Regions from separate parts of the Pseudomonas sp. L7 genome, predicted to be linked through region 1. Evidence: predicted binding sites of a transcription regulator. Region 1 holds the regulator's gene; each other region holds the start of a gene.
What was found. The regulator sigma-54, encoded in region 1, starts transcription at its own class of promoters, with help from an activator protein. The targets are predictions, from matches to a motif close to ANTGGCATNNANNTTGCTNT.
Positions count from the first base shown of each region.

Region 2: a site for sigma-54 is predicted at 3,257-3,276, ahead of nirB (nitrite reductase large subunit NirB). Genes of this name have one in related genera too.
Region 3: a site for sigma-54 is predicted at 2,083-2,102, ahead of flgB (flagellar basal body rod protein FlgB). Genes of this name have one in related genera too.

Region 1 covers NZ_CP176784.1:1,072,474-1,077,916, reverse strand. The annotation lists gene ACK3BK_RS05200 (KpsF/GutQ family sugar-phosphate isomerase) at 1-67, shown strand, start outside; gene kdsC (3-deoxy-manno-octulosonate-8-phosphatase KdsC) at 68-592, shown strand; gene lptC (LPS export ABC transporter periplasmic protein LptC) at 601-1,173, shown strand; gene lptA (lipopolysaccharide transport periplasmic protein LptA) at 1,160-1,684, shown strand; gene lptB (LPS export ABC transporter ATP-binding protein) at 1,685-2,410, shown strand; gene ACK3BK_RS05175 (RNA polymerase factor sigma-54) at 2,584-4,077, shown strand; gene hpf (ribosome hibernation-promoting factor, HPF/YfiA family) at 4,156-4,464, shown strand; gene ptsN (PTS IIA-like nitrogen regulatory protein PtsN) at 4,477-4,941, shown strand; gene rapZ (RNase adapter RapZ) at 4,944-5,443, shown strand, end outside.
Region 2 covers NZ_CP176784.1:4,093,517-4,098,959, reverse strand. The annotation lists gene ACK3BK_RS18865 (molybdopterin-dependent oxidoreductase) at 1-3,108, shown strand, start outside; gene nirB (nitrite reductase large subunit NirB) at 3,430-5,443, shown strand, end outside.
Region 3 covers NZ_CP176784.1:3,871,897-3,877,339, forward strand. The annotation lists gene flgE (flagellar hook protein FlgE) at 1-450, opposite strand, end outside; gene flgD (flagellar hook assembly protein FlgD) at 481-1,167, opposite strand; gene flgC (flagellar basal body rod protein FlgC) at 1,184-1,627, opposite strand; gene flgB (flagellar basal body rod protein FlgB) at 1,630-2,037, opposite strand; gene ACK3BK_RS17820 (autotransporter outer membrane beta-barrel domain-containing protein) at 2,379-4,988, shown strand; gene cheR (protein-glutamate O-methyltransferase CheR) at 5,098-5,443, opposite strand, start outside.

The sequences.
Region 1 (5,443 bases):
CGATAACCAGGATCGCCCGACCGGCGCCCTGAACATGCACGACCTGCTGCGCGCCGGAGTGATGTAAATGACCCAGGACCTGATGCAACGCGCCAAGGCCATCAAGCTGGCCGTCTTCGACGTGGACGGCGTGCTGACCGACGGCCGCCTGTACTTCCTCGAGGACGGCAGCGAATTCAAGACCTTCAACACCCTCGATGGCCACGGCATCAAGATGCTCATGGCCTCGGGCGTGACCACCGCGATCATCAGTGGGCGCAAGACCCCCGTGGTCGAGCGTCGAGCTAAGAACCTGGGCATTCCACACCTGTTCCAGGGGCGCGAGGACAAGCTGGTGGTGCTCGACGGCCTGCTCGCCGAACTGGGCCTGAGCTACGAGCAGGTCGCCTACCTGGGCGACGACCTCCCCGATCTCCCGGTAATCCGCCGGGTGGGCCTGGGCATGGCCGTGGCCAACGCGGCGCCCTTCGTCCGCGAGCACGCCCACAGCGTCACCCAGGCGCGCGGCGGCGAAGGCGCAGCCCGCGAGTTCTGTGAACTGATCATGCAGGCCCAGGGCACCCTGGACGCTGCCAACGCCCATTACCTGTAGGCCACGCCATGCTCAGCAAGAAACTTCGAAACGCCGTGCTGCTGGCAGCCATCGCTGCGCTGCTGGTTGCGATCGGCTACTGGAACATCAGCCCTGAGAGCTTCCTCGACAAGCCCACGGCACAGGTCGACGAAAGCGCCATCGACTACTATGCGATCAACGCCCACAGCGTACAGTTCCTGCCCGACGGCAGGCTGCAATACGAAATGACCGCGGACAAGGTCGAACACTTGAAAGCCAGCGAAGTCACCCTGGTGACCACGCCAGACATGCACATCTACCGTGGGACAGCATTCCCATGGCACGTGCAGAGCGTGCGCGCCGAGGTCAATCCGGACGGCACCGAGGTCGAACTGATCGACAACGTGCGGATCGCCCGCACCGACGAAAAACAACGCGACACCCTGATCACCAGTAGCCGGATGACCGTGTTCCCGCAGAAGCAATATGCGCAGACCGATCAAGCCGTTAGAATCGACGGCGCCGGTGGCACGACTACGGGCGTAGGAATGAAAGCATATTTGGAAGACGGCAGGATGGACCTGCTGTCCAACGTAAGAGGACAGTATGAGGCTCGTTAAAACCCTCCCCCTTTTGCTCAGCCTGAGCGCAGCACTGGGAAGCGCGAGCGCCTTCGCCCTGCCGAACGACCGTGACCAGCCGATCCGCATCCAGGCGGACAACGCGCACCTGGACGACAAACAGGGCGTTGCCACCTACACGGGCGATGTGATCATCACTCAGGGCTCGATGATGATCAAAGGCAATACCGTGACCATGACTCGCGCCGCCTCGGGCGACATCGACGTCGTGACCTCGGTGGGCAACCTGGCCTACTTCGAGCAGCAGCAGAGCGCCGCCAAGCCCGACAAGATGAAGGGCTGGGCCGTCACCATCCAGTACCAGGCGCAAAAGGATATCGTCATCCTCACTGACCGCGCCAAGGTCGAGAACGAAGGCAACACCACCGAAGGCGAGAAGATCGTCTACAACACCAAGACCCAGGTGGCGACCGCCGGTCGTGGTGGCAACGTGACTGCACCTCGTCAGCGTATCGACATGGTGATCCAACCGAAGAAAAAGGCCGAGTAAATGGCAACCCTCAAAGCCCAGCACCTGGCCAAGAGCTACAAGGGCCGCCAGGTCGTCCGCGACGTCAGCCTGTCGATCGACAGCGGCCAGATCGTCGGCCTGCTCGGCCCTAACGGCGCCGGCAAGACCACCTGCTTCTACATGATCGTGGGGCTGGTCCAGGCCGACCAAGGGCGCGTGCTCATCGACAGCCACGATGTCAGCCACCAGCCCATGCATGGCCGGGCCCAGGCAGGCATCGGCTATCTGCCGCAGGAAGCGTCGATCTTCCGCAAGCTGTCGGTCGCCGACAACATCATGGCCATCCTCGAGACGCGCAAGGACCTGGACCGCGATGGACGGCGCAAGGAGTTGGAAAGCCTGCTGCAGGAGTTCCACATCAGCCACATCCGTGACAACCTCGGCATGAGCCTGTCCGGTGGCGAACGCCGCCGCGTCGAAATTGCCCGCGCCCTGGCGACCGCACCGAAGTTCATCCTGCTGGACGAACCCTTCGCTGGCGTCGACCCGATTTCCGTGGGTGATATCAAACAGATCATCCACCATCTGAAGGCCAAGGGCATCGGCGTGCTGATCACCGACCACAACGTGCGCGAAACACTCGACATCTGCGAGACCGCCTACATCGTCAACGATGGTCAACTGATCGCCGAAGGCGACGCCGAGACCATCCTGGCCAACCAGCTGGTCAAGGAAGTCTACCTGGGCCACGAGTTCCGACTCTGATCCCCGGGACCTGCCTGGAGCATTGGAAAAGCCTGGTGAAACGGGCTTAAGTGTTACAGTGCTCTAGGCAAACGCTACAATTTCAGGCATATAACTTGCTTAAGATTTGGCGCTCCGGCGCCCTGTAGTGGATGGCGCATGCGCGCCGGCGAACAAGGTATTAAGCCCCAGCCATGAAACCATCGCTCGTCCTAAAAATGGGCCAGCAACTGACGATGACCCCGCAGTTGCAACAGGCCATCCGTCTGCTCCAGCTCTCCACCCTGGACCTCCAACAGGAAATCCAGGAAGCGCTGGAGTCCAATCCGATGCTCGAACGTCAGGAAGACGGCGACGACTTCGACAACAGCGATCCGATGGCGGAAAACGGCGAAAGCAAACCTGCCACCGAAGCCCAGGACAACAGCTTCCAGGAAACCACCGTCAGCACGGAAAACCTCGAAGAGGGCGAGTGGAACGAGCGCATCCCCAACGAATTGCCGGTCGACACGGCCTGGGAAGACATCTACCAGACCAGCGCCAGCAGCCTGCCCAGCAACGATGACGACGAGTGGGACTTCACCACGCGCACCTCGGCCGGCGAAAGCTTGCAGAGCCATCTGCTGTGGCAGCTCAACCTGGCACCGATGTCCGACACCGACCGCCTGATCGCTGTCACTCTCATCGACAGCATCAACGATCAGGGCTATCTGGAAGACAGCCTCGAGGAAATCTGCGCCGGATTCGATCCGGAGCTGGACATCGAGCTGGATGAAGTCGAAGCCGTGCTGCACCGCATCCAGCAGTTCGAGCCGGCCGGCGTCGGCGCCCGCAACCTGGGCGAATGCCTGCTGCTGCAACTGCGCCAACTGCCGGCGAGCGTGCCGTGGATGGCCGAGGCCCAGCGCCTGGTCACCGACTACATCGACCTGCTCGGCAGCCGCGACTACAGCCAGCTCATGCGTCGCATGAAGCTCAAGGAAGACGAGCTGCGCCAGGTCATCGAGCTGGTGCAAAGCCTCAATCCGCGCCCGGGCTCGCAGATCGAATCGAGCGAGCCGGAGTACGTGATTCCAGACGTCATCGTGCGCAAGGACAGCGACCGCTGGCTGGTCGAACTGAACCAGGAAGCGGTGCCGCGCCTGCGGGTCAATCCGCAGTATGCAGGCTTCGTCCGCCGTGCCGACACCAGCGCGGACAACACCTTCATGCGCAACCAGTTGCAGGAAGCGCGCTGGTTCATCAAGAGCCTGCAAAGCCGCAACGAGACACTGATGAAAGTGGCGACCCAGATCGTCGAACACCAGCGTGGTTTCCTCGACCACGGCGATGAAGCCATGAAGCCCCTGGTGCTGCATGACATCGCCGAGGCGGTGGGCATGCACGAGTCGACCATTTCGCGGGTCACCACGCAGAAGTACATGCACACTCCCCGTGGCATCTACGAATTGAAATACTTTTTCTCGAGCCATGTGAGCACCGCCGAAGGCGGCGAATGCTCGTCTACGGCGATCCGCGCGATCATCAAGAAACTGGTGGCCGCGGAAAATCAGAAAAAGCCATTGAGTGACAGCAAGATCGCTGGTTTACTGGAGGCACAAGGCATCCAGGTAGCCCGCCGCACCGTCGCCAAGTACCGCGAATCGCTGGGGATTGCCCCGTCGAGCGAGCGCAAGCGATTGATGTAGCCCCGGGATGTGCCACAGCGTTTCAGTGGCAGGTGCAATACCTGCCTCTTTATGCACGGGCAACAAAGGAGAAGCTGTATGCAAGTCAACATCAGTGGCCAGCATGTAGAAGTCACCCAACCACTGCGCGAATACGTGCTCGAGAAGCTCGCCCGCGTGGAAGGGCATTTCGACAAGATCACCAATGCAACGGTGATCATGAAGGTCGAGAAGCTGCAGCAGAAGGTTGAAGCAACACTCCAGATTCCCGGCGGCGAAGTGGTCGCCAACGCTGAACACCAAGACATGTATGCCGCGATCGACGCATTGGCTGACAAGCTCGACCGCCAACTGAAAAAACACAAGGAAAAACAGCAAAGCCTGCTGCAAGGTGCAGCTGCCCGCTGATCCCCCTCATCCATGATCCGACTTGAAACCATCCTGACCCCCGGCCGTTCCCTCGTGAACGTGCCGGGCGGCAGCAAGAAGCGCGCCCTGGAAAAGGTCGCCACCCTGATTGCCGAGCAAGTACCTGAGCTTGCGATGCAAGACGTCTTCGAAAAGCTCATCGCTCGCGAAAAACTGGGCTCCACCGGCTTCGGTAATGGCATCGCCATTCCCCACTGCCGTCTGGAAGGTTGTACCGCCCCCGTCAGCGCCCTGCTGCACCTGGACGCACCCATCGACTACGACGCCATCGACGGCGCCCCCGTGGACCTGCTGTTCGTGCTGCTGGTCCCGGAAGCGGCCACCGATGCCCACCTCGAACTGCTGCGCCAGATCGCCAGCATGCTCGATCGCAAGGAAGTCCGTGATCGCCTGCGTGCCGCCGACAGCAGCGAAGCCCTCTACCAGGTAGTCCTGGACGCACAGAACGAGCACTGAACATGCGCCTGATCATCGTCAGCGGCCGGTCCGGCTCCGGCAAGAGCACCGCGCTCGATGTGCTGGAAGACAACGGCTACTACTGCATCGACAACCTGCCCGCCGGGTTGCTGCCGCAGCTGGCGGAAAACGCGCTGATCAACACCGAACTGATGCAACCCAAGGTCGCCGTGTCCATCGATGCGCGCAATCTACCCAGCCATCTGTCGCGCTTCCCCGAATTGCTCGAGGAAGCGCGCGCCCGTCACATCCAGTGTGACGTGCTGTACCTGGACGCCGACGAAGACACGCTGCTCAAGCGGTTCTCCGAAACCCGCCGTCGCCACCCCCTGACCAACGCGGACCGTTCGCTCGCCGAAGCCATCCGCGTCGAAAGTGAGCTGCTCGGCCCCATCGCCGACCTTGCCGACCTCAAGATCGATACCACCAGCCTCAATCTTTACCAACTGCGTGACTCGATCAAGCTGCGCCTGCTTAACCAGCCTGAGCCCGGCACCGCTTT
Region 2 (5,443 bases), 2.6 Mb from region 1:
AACGCGCTGTGCAACCTGCACCTGGCCACCGGCGCGATCTGCCGTCCTGGCAGCGGACCGTTCTCGCTGACCGGCCAGCCCAACGCCATGGGCGGCCGTGAGATGGGCTACATGGGCCCAGGCCTGCCGGGCCAGCGTTCGGCGCAGGTGGCGGGCGACCGTGCTTTTGTCGAGCAGCAGTGGGGCCTGGCGCCGGGCGCGCTGCGCAGCGAAGGCGGTGAAGGCACGGTGGCGCTGTTCGAGCAGATGAAGGCCGGGGAAGTGAAGGCCTGCTGGATCATCTGCAGCAACCCGGTGGCCAGCGTCGCCAACCGCCAGCAGGTGATCGACGGCCTGCACGAGGCGCAGTTGGTGATCGCCCAGGACGCTTTCCTCGACACCGAGACCAACCGCCATGCCGATATCCTCCTGCCTGCCGCGCTGTGGGCCGAGGGCGAGGGTGTGATGATCAACAGCGAGCGCAACCTCACCCTGATGCCGCGTGCAGTCGCAGCGCCCGGCGAAAGCCTTGAGGATTGGCGCATCATTGCCCGCATCGCTTGTGCCATGGGCTATGCCGAGGCGTTCAGCTATGCCGATGCCGAAGCGGTGTACGACGAGATCCGCCGTTTCTGGAACCCCGCCACCGGCTATGACCTGCGCGGCATCGGCTACGCCGAGCTACGCGACAAACCGCGCCAGTGGCCAAGTGCGCCCGGGCGCGCGGACGACCGCAGCCCGCTGCGCTATCTCAACGACGGCAGCAGCCAGGCGCTGCTGCACGATGCCCAGGGCGAACGCCCCGCACTGGTCTTTCCCACGCCCAGTGGCAAGGCGCGGTTCTTCGCCCGGCCCTGGCTGGCGCCGGCCGAGCTGCCGGATGCCGACTTTCCGCTGGTGCTCAACACCGGCCGCGTGCAGCACCAGTGGCACACCCTGACCAAGACCGGCAAGGTGCCGAGCCTGAACAAGCTCGAGCCCGGTCCCTTCGTCGAGATTAATCCGCAGGACGCCCGACGCCTGGGCATCGCCGACAAGGACCAGGTGGCGATTCGCTCGCGCCGCGGCCAGGCCGTGCTGCCGGCACGCATCAGCGAGCGGGTGCTGGTCGGCAACTGCTTTGCCCCTTTTCACTGGAACGACCTGTATGGCGAGCAACTGGCGATCAACGCCGTGACCTGCGACGCGGTCGATCCAACTTCCCTGCAACCGGCCTTCAAGCATTGCGCCGTGACCCTGGAGCGGGTTGCGGGCGAACGCATCGAGGCACTCGAGCTGCCCTGCGCGATCCCTACGGAGCCTGCCACCATGCCCACCGACACCCTGTCTCGCCTGCTCGGCCTGGACAGCCTGCCGGCCCCCGTCCTGGCTGACGAGGAGCGTCATTACCTTCAGGGCTTCCTGCTCGGCCTTGGGCAGGCGCGTACACCGGGTGTGCCCAGCCTGCCGCCCGGTGCGCCGCTGGCGCCCGCCAGTCGGCTGTTCGTCGATGGCTTGATCGCCGGCCTGTTCGCCCAGCCGGTGGTGGCGCCGGTCGCCATGGCCGAGGTCGCCCGGCATCGGGTGCTGTGGGCCTCGCAGACCGGCAATGGCGAGGTGCTGGCCGAGCGCTGTGCGGCCCATCTGCGCGAAGCGGGCCTGGCGGTCGAGCTGAGCTGCATGGATGCAGTCAGCCCCGGCCAATTGCGTGGCGCCGCCAGCGTGCTGCTGATCACCAGCACCTTTGGTGACGGCGATGCGCCTGACTGTGCTTCGGCGTTCTGGCAGGCGCTGCAGGGCGAGGAGGGGGCGCAGTGTGCGGCACTGCCCTTCGCCGTGCTGGCGCTGGGTGACTCCAGCTACGACCAGTTCTGCGGCTTTGGCCGCAAGCTCGACCAGCGCCTGGCTGAACTGGGCGGCCGACGTCTGCTCGATCGGGTCGATTGCGAACCGGACTTCGACCCATCGTTCGCCGCCTGGCTGCAGGCGTTGCTGCCGCTGCTCGGGCCGACGGCCGAAGCGCCCGTCATAGCCCCGCCGGCGCGGGTGTTCGGCAAGCAGCAACCCTGCCTGGCTCCCATCATCGAGAACCGTGTGCTCAATGCGCCCGGAGCGACCAAGGAGACACGCCAGGTGGTGTTCGACCTGCAAGGCACCGGGCTGGTCTACGAGGCAGGCGATGCGCTGGGTGTCTGGCCGCGCAACTGCCCGGCGCTGGTCCAGGAGCTGCTAGGCCTGATGGGGCTCGATGGCCAGACGTGCGTGCAACTGCCGGACTTGCCGACGATGCCGTTGGCCGAGGCGATGGAGCGGCATCTGGAGATCGCCCGGGTCACGTCGCAGCAGCTTGCCGCCTTCAGCCAGGCGCCGCAGGCAGGTGAACTGCGTCGGCTGCTGCTGCCCGAGCACAAGGCCGAACTCAAGGAGTGGCTGTGGGGGCGGCAGTTGGCCGATGTGCTCGCGGCATTCGCGCCGCAACTGTCACTGGAAAACTGGTTGGCCCTGCTCAAGCCGTTGCAGCCACGCATGTACTCGATCAGCTCCAGCCCCAAGGCCCATCCGCAGCAGGTGCACCTGACCGTTTCAACTGTGCGCTATGGCCAGCGCAAGGGCGTGAGTTCAAGCTTCCTCGCCGACCGCGCCGAAGCGCTGGAGGTGGCGATCTTCCCGCAGGTCGCGCGGCATTTCCGACTGCCGGACGACGATGCTACACCGCTCATCATGGTCGGCCCTGGCACGGGTATCGCGCCGTTCCGAGCCTTTCTCGAAGAGCGCGAAGCCCGCGGTGCGACCGGCGGCAACTGGCTGTTCTTCGGTGAGCAGCATGCCGCCTTTGATTTCTATTACCGCGAGCAGTTGCAGGCCTGGGAGGCCAGCGGTCATCTGCGCCTGAGCACGGCGTTCTCGCGTGACCAGGCCGAGAAGCTGTACGTGCAGCAGCGCATGCTCGAACAGGGCGCCGAACTGTGGCAGTGGCTGGAGGCAGGGGCGTACTTCTACATCTGCGGCGATGCCCAGCGCATGGCCAAGGATGTCGATGCTGCGTTGCGCCAGGTCGTGGCCGAGCACGGGCGGATGAGCGCCGAGGCGGCAGCGGCTTATGTCGAGGAATTGGGCAAGAACAAGCGTTATCGACGCGATGTGTATTGAGTGCACCGGGATGGGGAGGGGTGCACCGGCTTGAGGCGTTGCCGCGTGCGGCGCTGTCGCCGGACACGCCCGCTGCCACAGGTCGCGCAACGCTGCATACCCCGCAGGAGCGGGCTTGCAACGCGACAGTGCCAGCACTCATTCCGACCTTGGCACGCTCCCTGCTTTCAACGGTTTACAACACAGCCCCACTGATCAACGGCGATCAACAGGGGCCTCACACTGATGAGTACAGGCAAAGGCGCCTGGAGCTTCGGCTCCAGGCGCCTTTTTTTGTCTTTGCCGCGGGCATGCCCCGCACACCGTGATCGAGGATCGGCTATGAAGGCAACAGCGAACGGCGGACAACGAGAGCGACTGGTCATTGTCGGCAACGGCATGGTCGGTCATCACCTGGTCGAGCAACTGATCGAACGTGGTGCCCTGGCGCGCTTCGAGCTGCGCGTGTTCGGCGAGGAGCGCCAGCGCGCCTACGACCGTGTGCACTTGTCGGAATACTTCGCCGGCAGTAGCGCCGAGACACTAGCTATGTGCGAGCCCGACTTCTATGCCCAGCACGGCGTGCACCTGCACCTGCACGAAGCTGTGCTGGAGATCGACCGCACGCTGGGCGAGGTGGTCACCGCCCAGGGGCGCTACGGTTATGACCAACTGATCCTTGCCACCGGCTCCTACCCGTTCGTACCGCCGATCGAAGGCTCCACGGGCACGGCCTGCTTGGTCTACCGCACCCTCGACGATCTTGACGACATCCGCGCCTCGGCTGCCGGGGCCCGGCGTGGCGTGGTGGTCGGCGGTGGGCTGCTGGGCCTTGAGGCTGCCAATGCGCTCAAGTCGCTGGGGCTGGAGGCTCATGTCGTGGAGTTCGCGCCACGGCTGATGCCGGTGCAGCTCGATCATGAAGGAGGCGCGGCCTTGCGTGCGCAGATCGAAGCGCTGGGTGTCGGCGTGCATCTGTCTCGCGCCACCCAGTCGATCGACCCGGGAGAAGAGTATCGCCATCGCATGAATTTCGATGGTGGCGAGTACCTGGAAACCGACCTGATCGTGTTCTCTGCCGGTATCCGTCCGCGTGACGCCCTGGGGCGTGCCTGCGAGCTGCAGATCGCGCCGCGCGGCGGCGTGGTCATCGACGGCAACTGCCGTTCCAGCGATCCACGGATCTTTGCCATCGGCGAGTGCGCGTCGTGGAACGGTAGCGTGTTCGGCCTCGTTGCCCCGGGCTACAGCATGGCGCGCAACCTTGCTGCGCTGCTGGTCGGCGAGGCCAGTGCCGAGTTCAGCGGTGCCGACATGTCGACCAAGCTCAAGCTGCTGGGGGTCGATGTCGGCTCCATCGGCGACGCCCACGGCGCCACCCCGGGCGCCCGCAGCTACCGATACATCGACGAGGCCAACGCCAGCTACCGCCGCCTGGTGGTCGACGCCAGCGGCAAGCGGGTGATCGGCGCGGTGCTGGTCGGCGACAACAGCTACTACGACACGCTGCTGCAGTACGTGCAAAACGGCATCGCCCTGCCGCAGGATCCGGCGGCGCTGATCCTGCCGCAGAGCGGCGGCGCGCCGACGCTGGGCGCCGATGCCCTGCCCGACAGCGCGACCATCTGCTCTTGCCACAACGTCAGCAAGGGCGCGATCTGCGCGGCCATCGACAGTGGCTGCGCGGACCTGGCGGCGGTCAAGGGCTGCACCAAGGCGGCCAGCGGCTGTGGTGGCTGTGCGGCGCTGCTCAAGCAGGTGTTCGAGCACGAACTGACCGCGCGTGGCGTGACGGTCGACAAGAGCCTGTGCGAGCACTTTGCCTATACCCGTCAGGAGTTGTATGCACTGGTGCGGGTCGAGGGGATTCGAACCTTCAACGAGCTGCTCGAGCGCCACGGCAAGGGCCATGTCGGTTGCGACATCTGCAAGCCGACCGTGGGCTCGATCCTCGCCTCGTGCTGGAACCAGCCGATCATGGACCCCTCGCTGGTACCGCTGCAGGACACCAACGACACCTTCATGGCCAACATGCAGAAGAACGGCACCTACTCGGTGGTGCCGCGCATCCCGGGTGGTGAAATCACCCCCGACAAGTTGATCGTGATCGGCCAGGTGGCGAAGAAGTACGACCTCTACACCAAAATCACCGGCGGCCAGCGCATCGACCTGTTCGGCGCGCAGTTGCACGAGCTGCCGCTGATCTGGGGCGAACTGATCGAGGCGGGCTTCGAAACCGGCCATGCCTATGGCAAGTCGACCCGCACGGTGAAGTCGTGCGTGGGCAGCACCTGGTGCCGCTACGGCGTGCAGGACAGCGTTGCCATGGCCCTGCGTATCGAAGACCGCTACAAGG
Region 3 (5,443 bases), 2.8 Mb from region 1:
GGCCAGCGCCGAGGTATCGATCTTCAGGTTGGTGAGGATGCCCTTCTGGATCTTGCCGGTGCTGTCGGCAGCATAGCCTTGCAGGTTCAGGCCGTCGGAGGTCACCACGTTGTTGTCCTTGTCGGTGCGGAAGGCTCCGGCACGGGTGTAGGTCAGCGAGCCGTTGTCGGACAGGACGAAGTAGCCCTGGCCCTGGATCCCCATGTCCAGCACGTTGCCAGTGTTGTTCACGTCACCCTGGGTGAACTGCTGCGACACCGCCGCCAGGCGCACACCGTTACCGACCTGGTTCTGGCCCACGCCCAGGCGGTTGGCGCCGGCGTAGACGTCGGCGAACTCGGCACGCGACGACTTGAAACCGGTGGTATTGACGTTGGCGATGTTGTTGCCGGTAACGTCGAGTTGCTTGTTGGCTGCGTAGAGACCGCTAAGGCCGATATTGAAAGACATGCATTGCTCCTTCTGCCGAACAGGCCGGCCTTAGATTCCGATGGTTTGTACTTTGGAGATGCCGACCTTGCCGATACCGGCCAGGTTGAGCATCATCTCGCCGCCAGTGCCACCCACGGTGACACTGGTGACGGTGGCTGGCAGCAGCGTGTACATCTCCTGAGCCTTGCCATCGACGGTGGTCGTCGCGGTAAAGGTGTAGTTGCCTGCAGCGACCTTCTCGCCCTTGTCGTTGGTGCCATCCCAGATGAAGTCGGCAGTGCCCTTCTTCTGTTCGCCCAACTGGATGGTCTTGACGACGTTGCCATCCTTGTCCTTGATCGTGACCTTGCCGCTCTCGATGTTCTGCGGCACCACGACCTGACCATTGAAGCTCTTGGTCGGATCGACCAACGCCTTGTCGTTCTGCACGATCACCGAGCGGCCGACCAGCGACGATGCCTGCAGCGCCTGGGACGAACCCAGCGAACCGGTAATGGCGTTGACCGACTCGTTGAGGGTCTGGATACCCTCCAGGCTGCTGAACTGCGCAAGCTGGGCAACGAACTCACCGTTGTCCTGCGGATCGAGCGGGTTCTGGTGCTGCATCTGGGTGACCAGCAACTGCAAGAAGGCATCCTTGCCGAGCGCGTTCTTGTCGGTCGGCTCGCTGGCTGGCTTCTTGGTGCCGTTGCTCACACCGGAGTTGGCGAGCACATCATTAACATTGACTGCCATGCGTTGCGCTCCTCAATCACTGACCCAGGGTCAGCACCTTCTGCATCATGGTCTTGGCGGTGTTCATCAGCTCGGCGTTGGTCTGGAACGCACGGCTGGCGGAGATCATGTCAGCCATCTCCTCGACCACGTTGACGTTCGGGTAGTAGACGTAGCCGTCCTTGTTCGCCGCCGGATGATTGGGCTCGTAGCGGGCTTCCAGGTTGCTCTGGTCCTCGATGATCCCCTTGACCTGCACACCCTGGCCGGCCTGGCCCTGGTCGTCGAACAGCGACTGACCGGCGCCGTTCTGGGCCTGTTCGAAGGTAGTGGCGAACACCGGGTGGCGCGCGCGGTAGGTCTGGTCGATGCTCGAGGAGACGGTCTCGGCGTTGGCGATGTTCGAGGCGACGGTGTTAAGGCGCGTGTTCTGCGCGCTCATGCCGCTACCGGCGATGTTGAAGACACTGGCAAGGGACATGGTCACTCTCCACGCAGGGCCGATACCAGCCCTTTGAATTTACTGTTGAGCAAGGTGAAGCTGGCCTGGAAGTCGATCGCGTTCTGCGCATAGTTCGACTGCTCGATCTGTGCATCCACGGTGTTCTGGTCGATCGACGGCTGCATCGGCGTGCGGTACTTGAGACTGTCGTCGCCCATGGCCAGGCCTTCGGCCTCGATGTGGTGGCCGTTGGTGCGGGTCAGCGAAATACGCCCATTGCTTTGTTTGTCTGCCTCGGCGGCAAGCACCGAGGAGAAGTCCATGTCACGCGCCTTGTAGTTGGGCGTGTCGGCGTTGGCGATGTTGTTGGCCAGCACCTCGGCGCGCTGGGCGCGGAAACCCAGTGCCTTTTCATGGATGCCGAGGGCCTTGTCGAAGCTGATGCTCATGTCGGGGAACCTTCGAAGGTTGACCAGCGTTGCGTTGGCCAAGCTATAGCAAGGCCTGTGCCAACAGCCGCAACCCCAGCAATACCGGGCATCATCTGCATCCGCGAGCAACGGCAATGCCAGAAAAGCGGCAAAGTGCTTCCGCTTGATGGCGAGTGAGCGGCAATTGCCGAGCGGCAAAAGCGGCAATCCAAAAAATTGACGTCAACAGGGCAGTGTTATTTTGCCATCACTGCGAGTAGCATTCGCGACCGCGCAGAGATGTGGCATGAGGCCACTGGTTACGGTTTCAGGCACAGCATGGATGCGCACTGTCCCTATTGCCTTCCAAGGAAGAAACCGTGTCCCCGCTGACCTACCGCAAGACCCTGCTTGCCCTGGCAATTGCCACCAGCGCCCTGCCCGCCCATGGCCAGACCATCCAACTGACCGATGCCGGCTTCACCTCCAGCCACCAGAGCTACGCGAACGGCCTCGAGTTCGGCGGCAGCTTCACCAATATTTCCCGCAGCGCGATCGTGCTCGACGACGCCAACGTACAGGGCGACCTGACCTTCAACAGCCCGATCAACGACAACGACCGCACCACCGTGGACATGGTCAATCGCAGCGACGCCCTCACCGTGCGCAACAGTCATGTGACCGGCGACCTGATGAACCAGGCCTTCGTCAGGAGCACCAGCCTCGATGGCAACGCGCTGAAAATCAGCAATACCACCATCGATGGCAACCTGATCAACCAAGGCACGCTCCAGGCCGGCACCGGTATCGGCATCATCAACCGGCGGGAGGCCTACGGCATCAACCTGGCCAGCGCCAACGGCCAGTCGACCTTGATCAAGGGCGACCTGGTCAACGCCCAGAACGCCAAGGTCCGCGCCTATGGCTACAACGCGATCACCCTCAACCTGGCCGGCGCCACCGTGCAGGGCAAGATCGTCAACCGCGGCGCCATCGAAAGCAGCGGCCCCAATGCCATCAGCGTCAACGCCACGTCGCGCGGCGGCGCCACCGGCATGCCAACCCGCCTGGACAGCATCGAAAACTACGGCAATATCGTCGCCAGCGACACGAACAGCCAGGCCATCGCGCTCGATGGCGCAACCCTGACCAGTAGCCTGGGGCGGCACATCGACAACCGTGGCTCGATCTACGCCTTGAGCGGCACCGGCATTCGCATCGGCGATGTCGCATTCGACGGCCCCGGCCAGCAACCCTGGTATCGCGACCACGGCGACCTGAACATCTTCAACAGCGGCATCATCATGGCCCAGGTCGCCATCGACGCCAGCCACAGCAATCGGCCGGTCGAGCTCATCCTGCGCGAGGGCAGCCAGATCACCGGCATGCTCGACGGGCTGAGCAACATCGAGGTCGAAGGTAACAGCGAGTTCCAGGCCCACTACCTGCCCCACAGCACCCCGGACATCCGCCTCAAGCCCGGTGGCTGGATCGAAGTCGGCAACCTGGGTGACGACACCCGCGCAACCCTGTCACTGACCGCTGCCCGCACCGCGATCGACGGCAACCTGTCGATCGCCGGCAACTCGGCGCTGGGCCTGGAATTGTCCAGCGAAACCGACCCGAGCGTGGCGGTACTCAAGGTCAGTGGCACCAGCAAGTTCGAGCAAGGCTCGCGCATCGCCCTGCACGCCGACGAAGAGGACTTCCAGCCGTCCGGATCGCGCTACCTGCTGGTCGAGGCCGGCCAGGTACAGCTGGTGGACACCGCCGGCCACAACCTTGACCCCAACGGCATCCAGGTCACCAGTACCTCGGCACTGCTGCGCGTGCAGAGCAGCGCGGTGGAAGACAACAAAGTCTACGCTCAGGTCACGACCAAACCAGTGGAAGAAGTCACCGAGATCGTCAAGGAAAGCGGCGGCAACGACAATGCCCAGGGTGCCATCGGCAACGCGATCGGTAACGGCCTGCTGGCTCAGTTGCCCAAAGGCGACCCGCTGCTGGCCTACGCCGCCAAGGCCGACCAGGCCCAGGTCGCCAGACTGGCTCGCCAGCTGACCCCGGAGGTCAACGGCGGCGCGCGCCAGGCAGCCACCGGAGCCCAGCGCATGATCGGCAACGCCATCAGCAGCCGCGCCAGCAACCTGCGTGGCGCGTCGTCGGGGGAAGGCTTCAGCCAGGCCGGCGTATGGGTTCAATCGCTGTACAGCGACGCCACCCAGAGCACCCGTGACGGCGTGGCAGGTTACAACGCCTACAGTCACGGCATTGCCGTCGGTGCCGATGGCAAGCTCAACGACCAGCTCACCCTGGGCCTGGCGTACAGCTTCCTGGACACTGACGTCAACGGCAGCAGTGGCAACAAGACGTCGGTCGAGAGCCATGCCTTCACCCTGTACAGCGCCTATACGCTGGGCAACTACTTCGTCGACGCCAGCCTGACCTATGGCCGGGGCGACAACCAAGGCAAGCGTGAGATCGCCGACACCCGGGCCAAGGCCGACTACGATAGCAACCAGTTGGCCGCGAACCTGGTGGGTGGCTACACCTGGCACATCAACCCGCAATTGCTGGTCGAACCACGCGTGGCCGCACGCTACAGCCGTGTCGACATCGATGGCTACCGCGAGAAAGGCTCGTCCGCCGCACTCAAGGTCGAAGATGAGCGCTACGAAGCCCTCGAGCTGGGTGCAGGTGTGCGAGTGGCGGGCAGCTATGCCGTTGGTGTCGGGACCCTGGAGCCGCAATTCAAGCTGATGGGCTACCACGACTTCGCCGCCGACCAGACCAACAGCACCTCGACCTTCCTGCTCGGCAACACGCCATTCGTGACCCGCGGCGCAAGTGCGGTGCGCAACAGCTACGAAGCAGGTGTCGGTGCCGACTACAAGCTGGGTGCAGTGACCCTCGGGGTCAATTATGACTACGTGGGCAAGTCGGGCTTCAATGCCGACGTATTCTCGGCGAAGGTGCGGTACGACTTCTGATCGCGATCTCGATCGATCCTGACCTTGCCGCCTGAACACGCTGGCAAGGTCCGGTGTTCGCAGACGCGAAAACGAAAAGGCCGGTATCTCTCGATACCGGCCTTTTCATTCACTTGGCCTGATAGATGATCCCTGGACTGCACTGAACCATCTGGTAATGATCCGGCAAGCCATTGAGCGCCTCCGAAGCCCCCAGGAACAGATATCCCCCTGGCTTGAGCGTTGCATGGATACGCATGAGGATGTCTTTCTTCACCTGCGCGGAGAAGTAGATCAACACATTGCGGCAGAACACGATGTCGAACTTGCCCAACGCCGCATAGCTGTCGAGCAGGTTGAACGAGCGGAACTCCACCCGACTGCGAATTGCCGGCTTAACCGCCCACCGCCCCGGCCCTTTCGGGTCGAAGTAGCGCTGCAGGCGCTCCTGCGACAAGCCGCGGGCAATCGCCAGG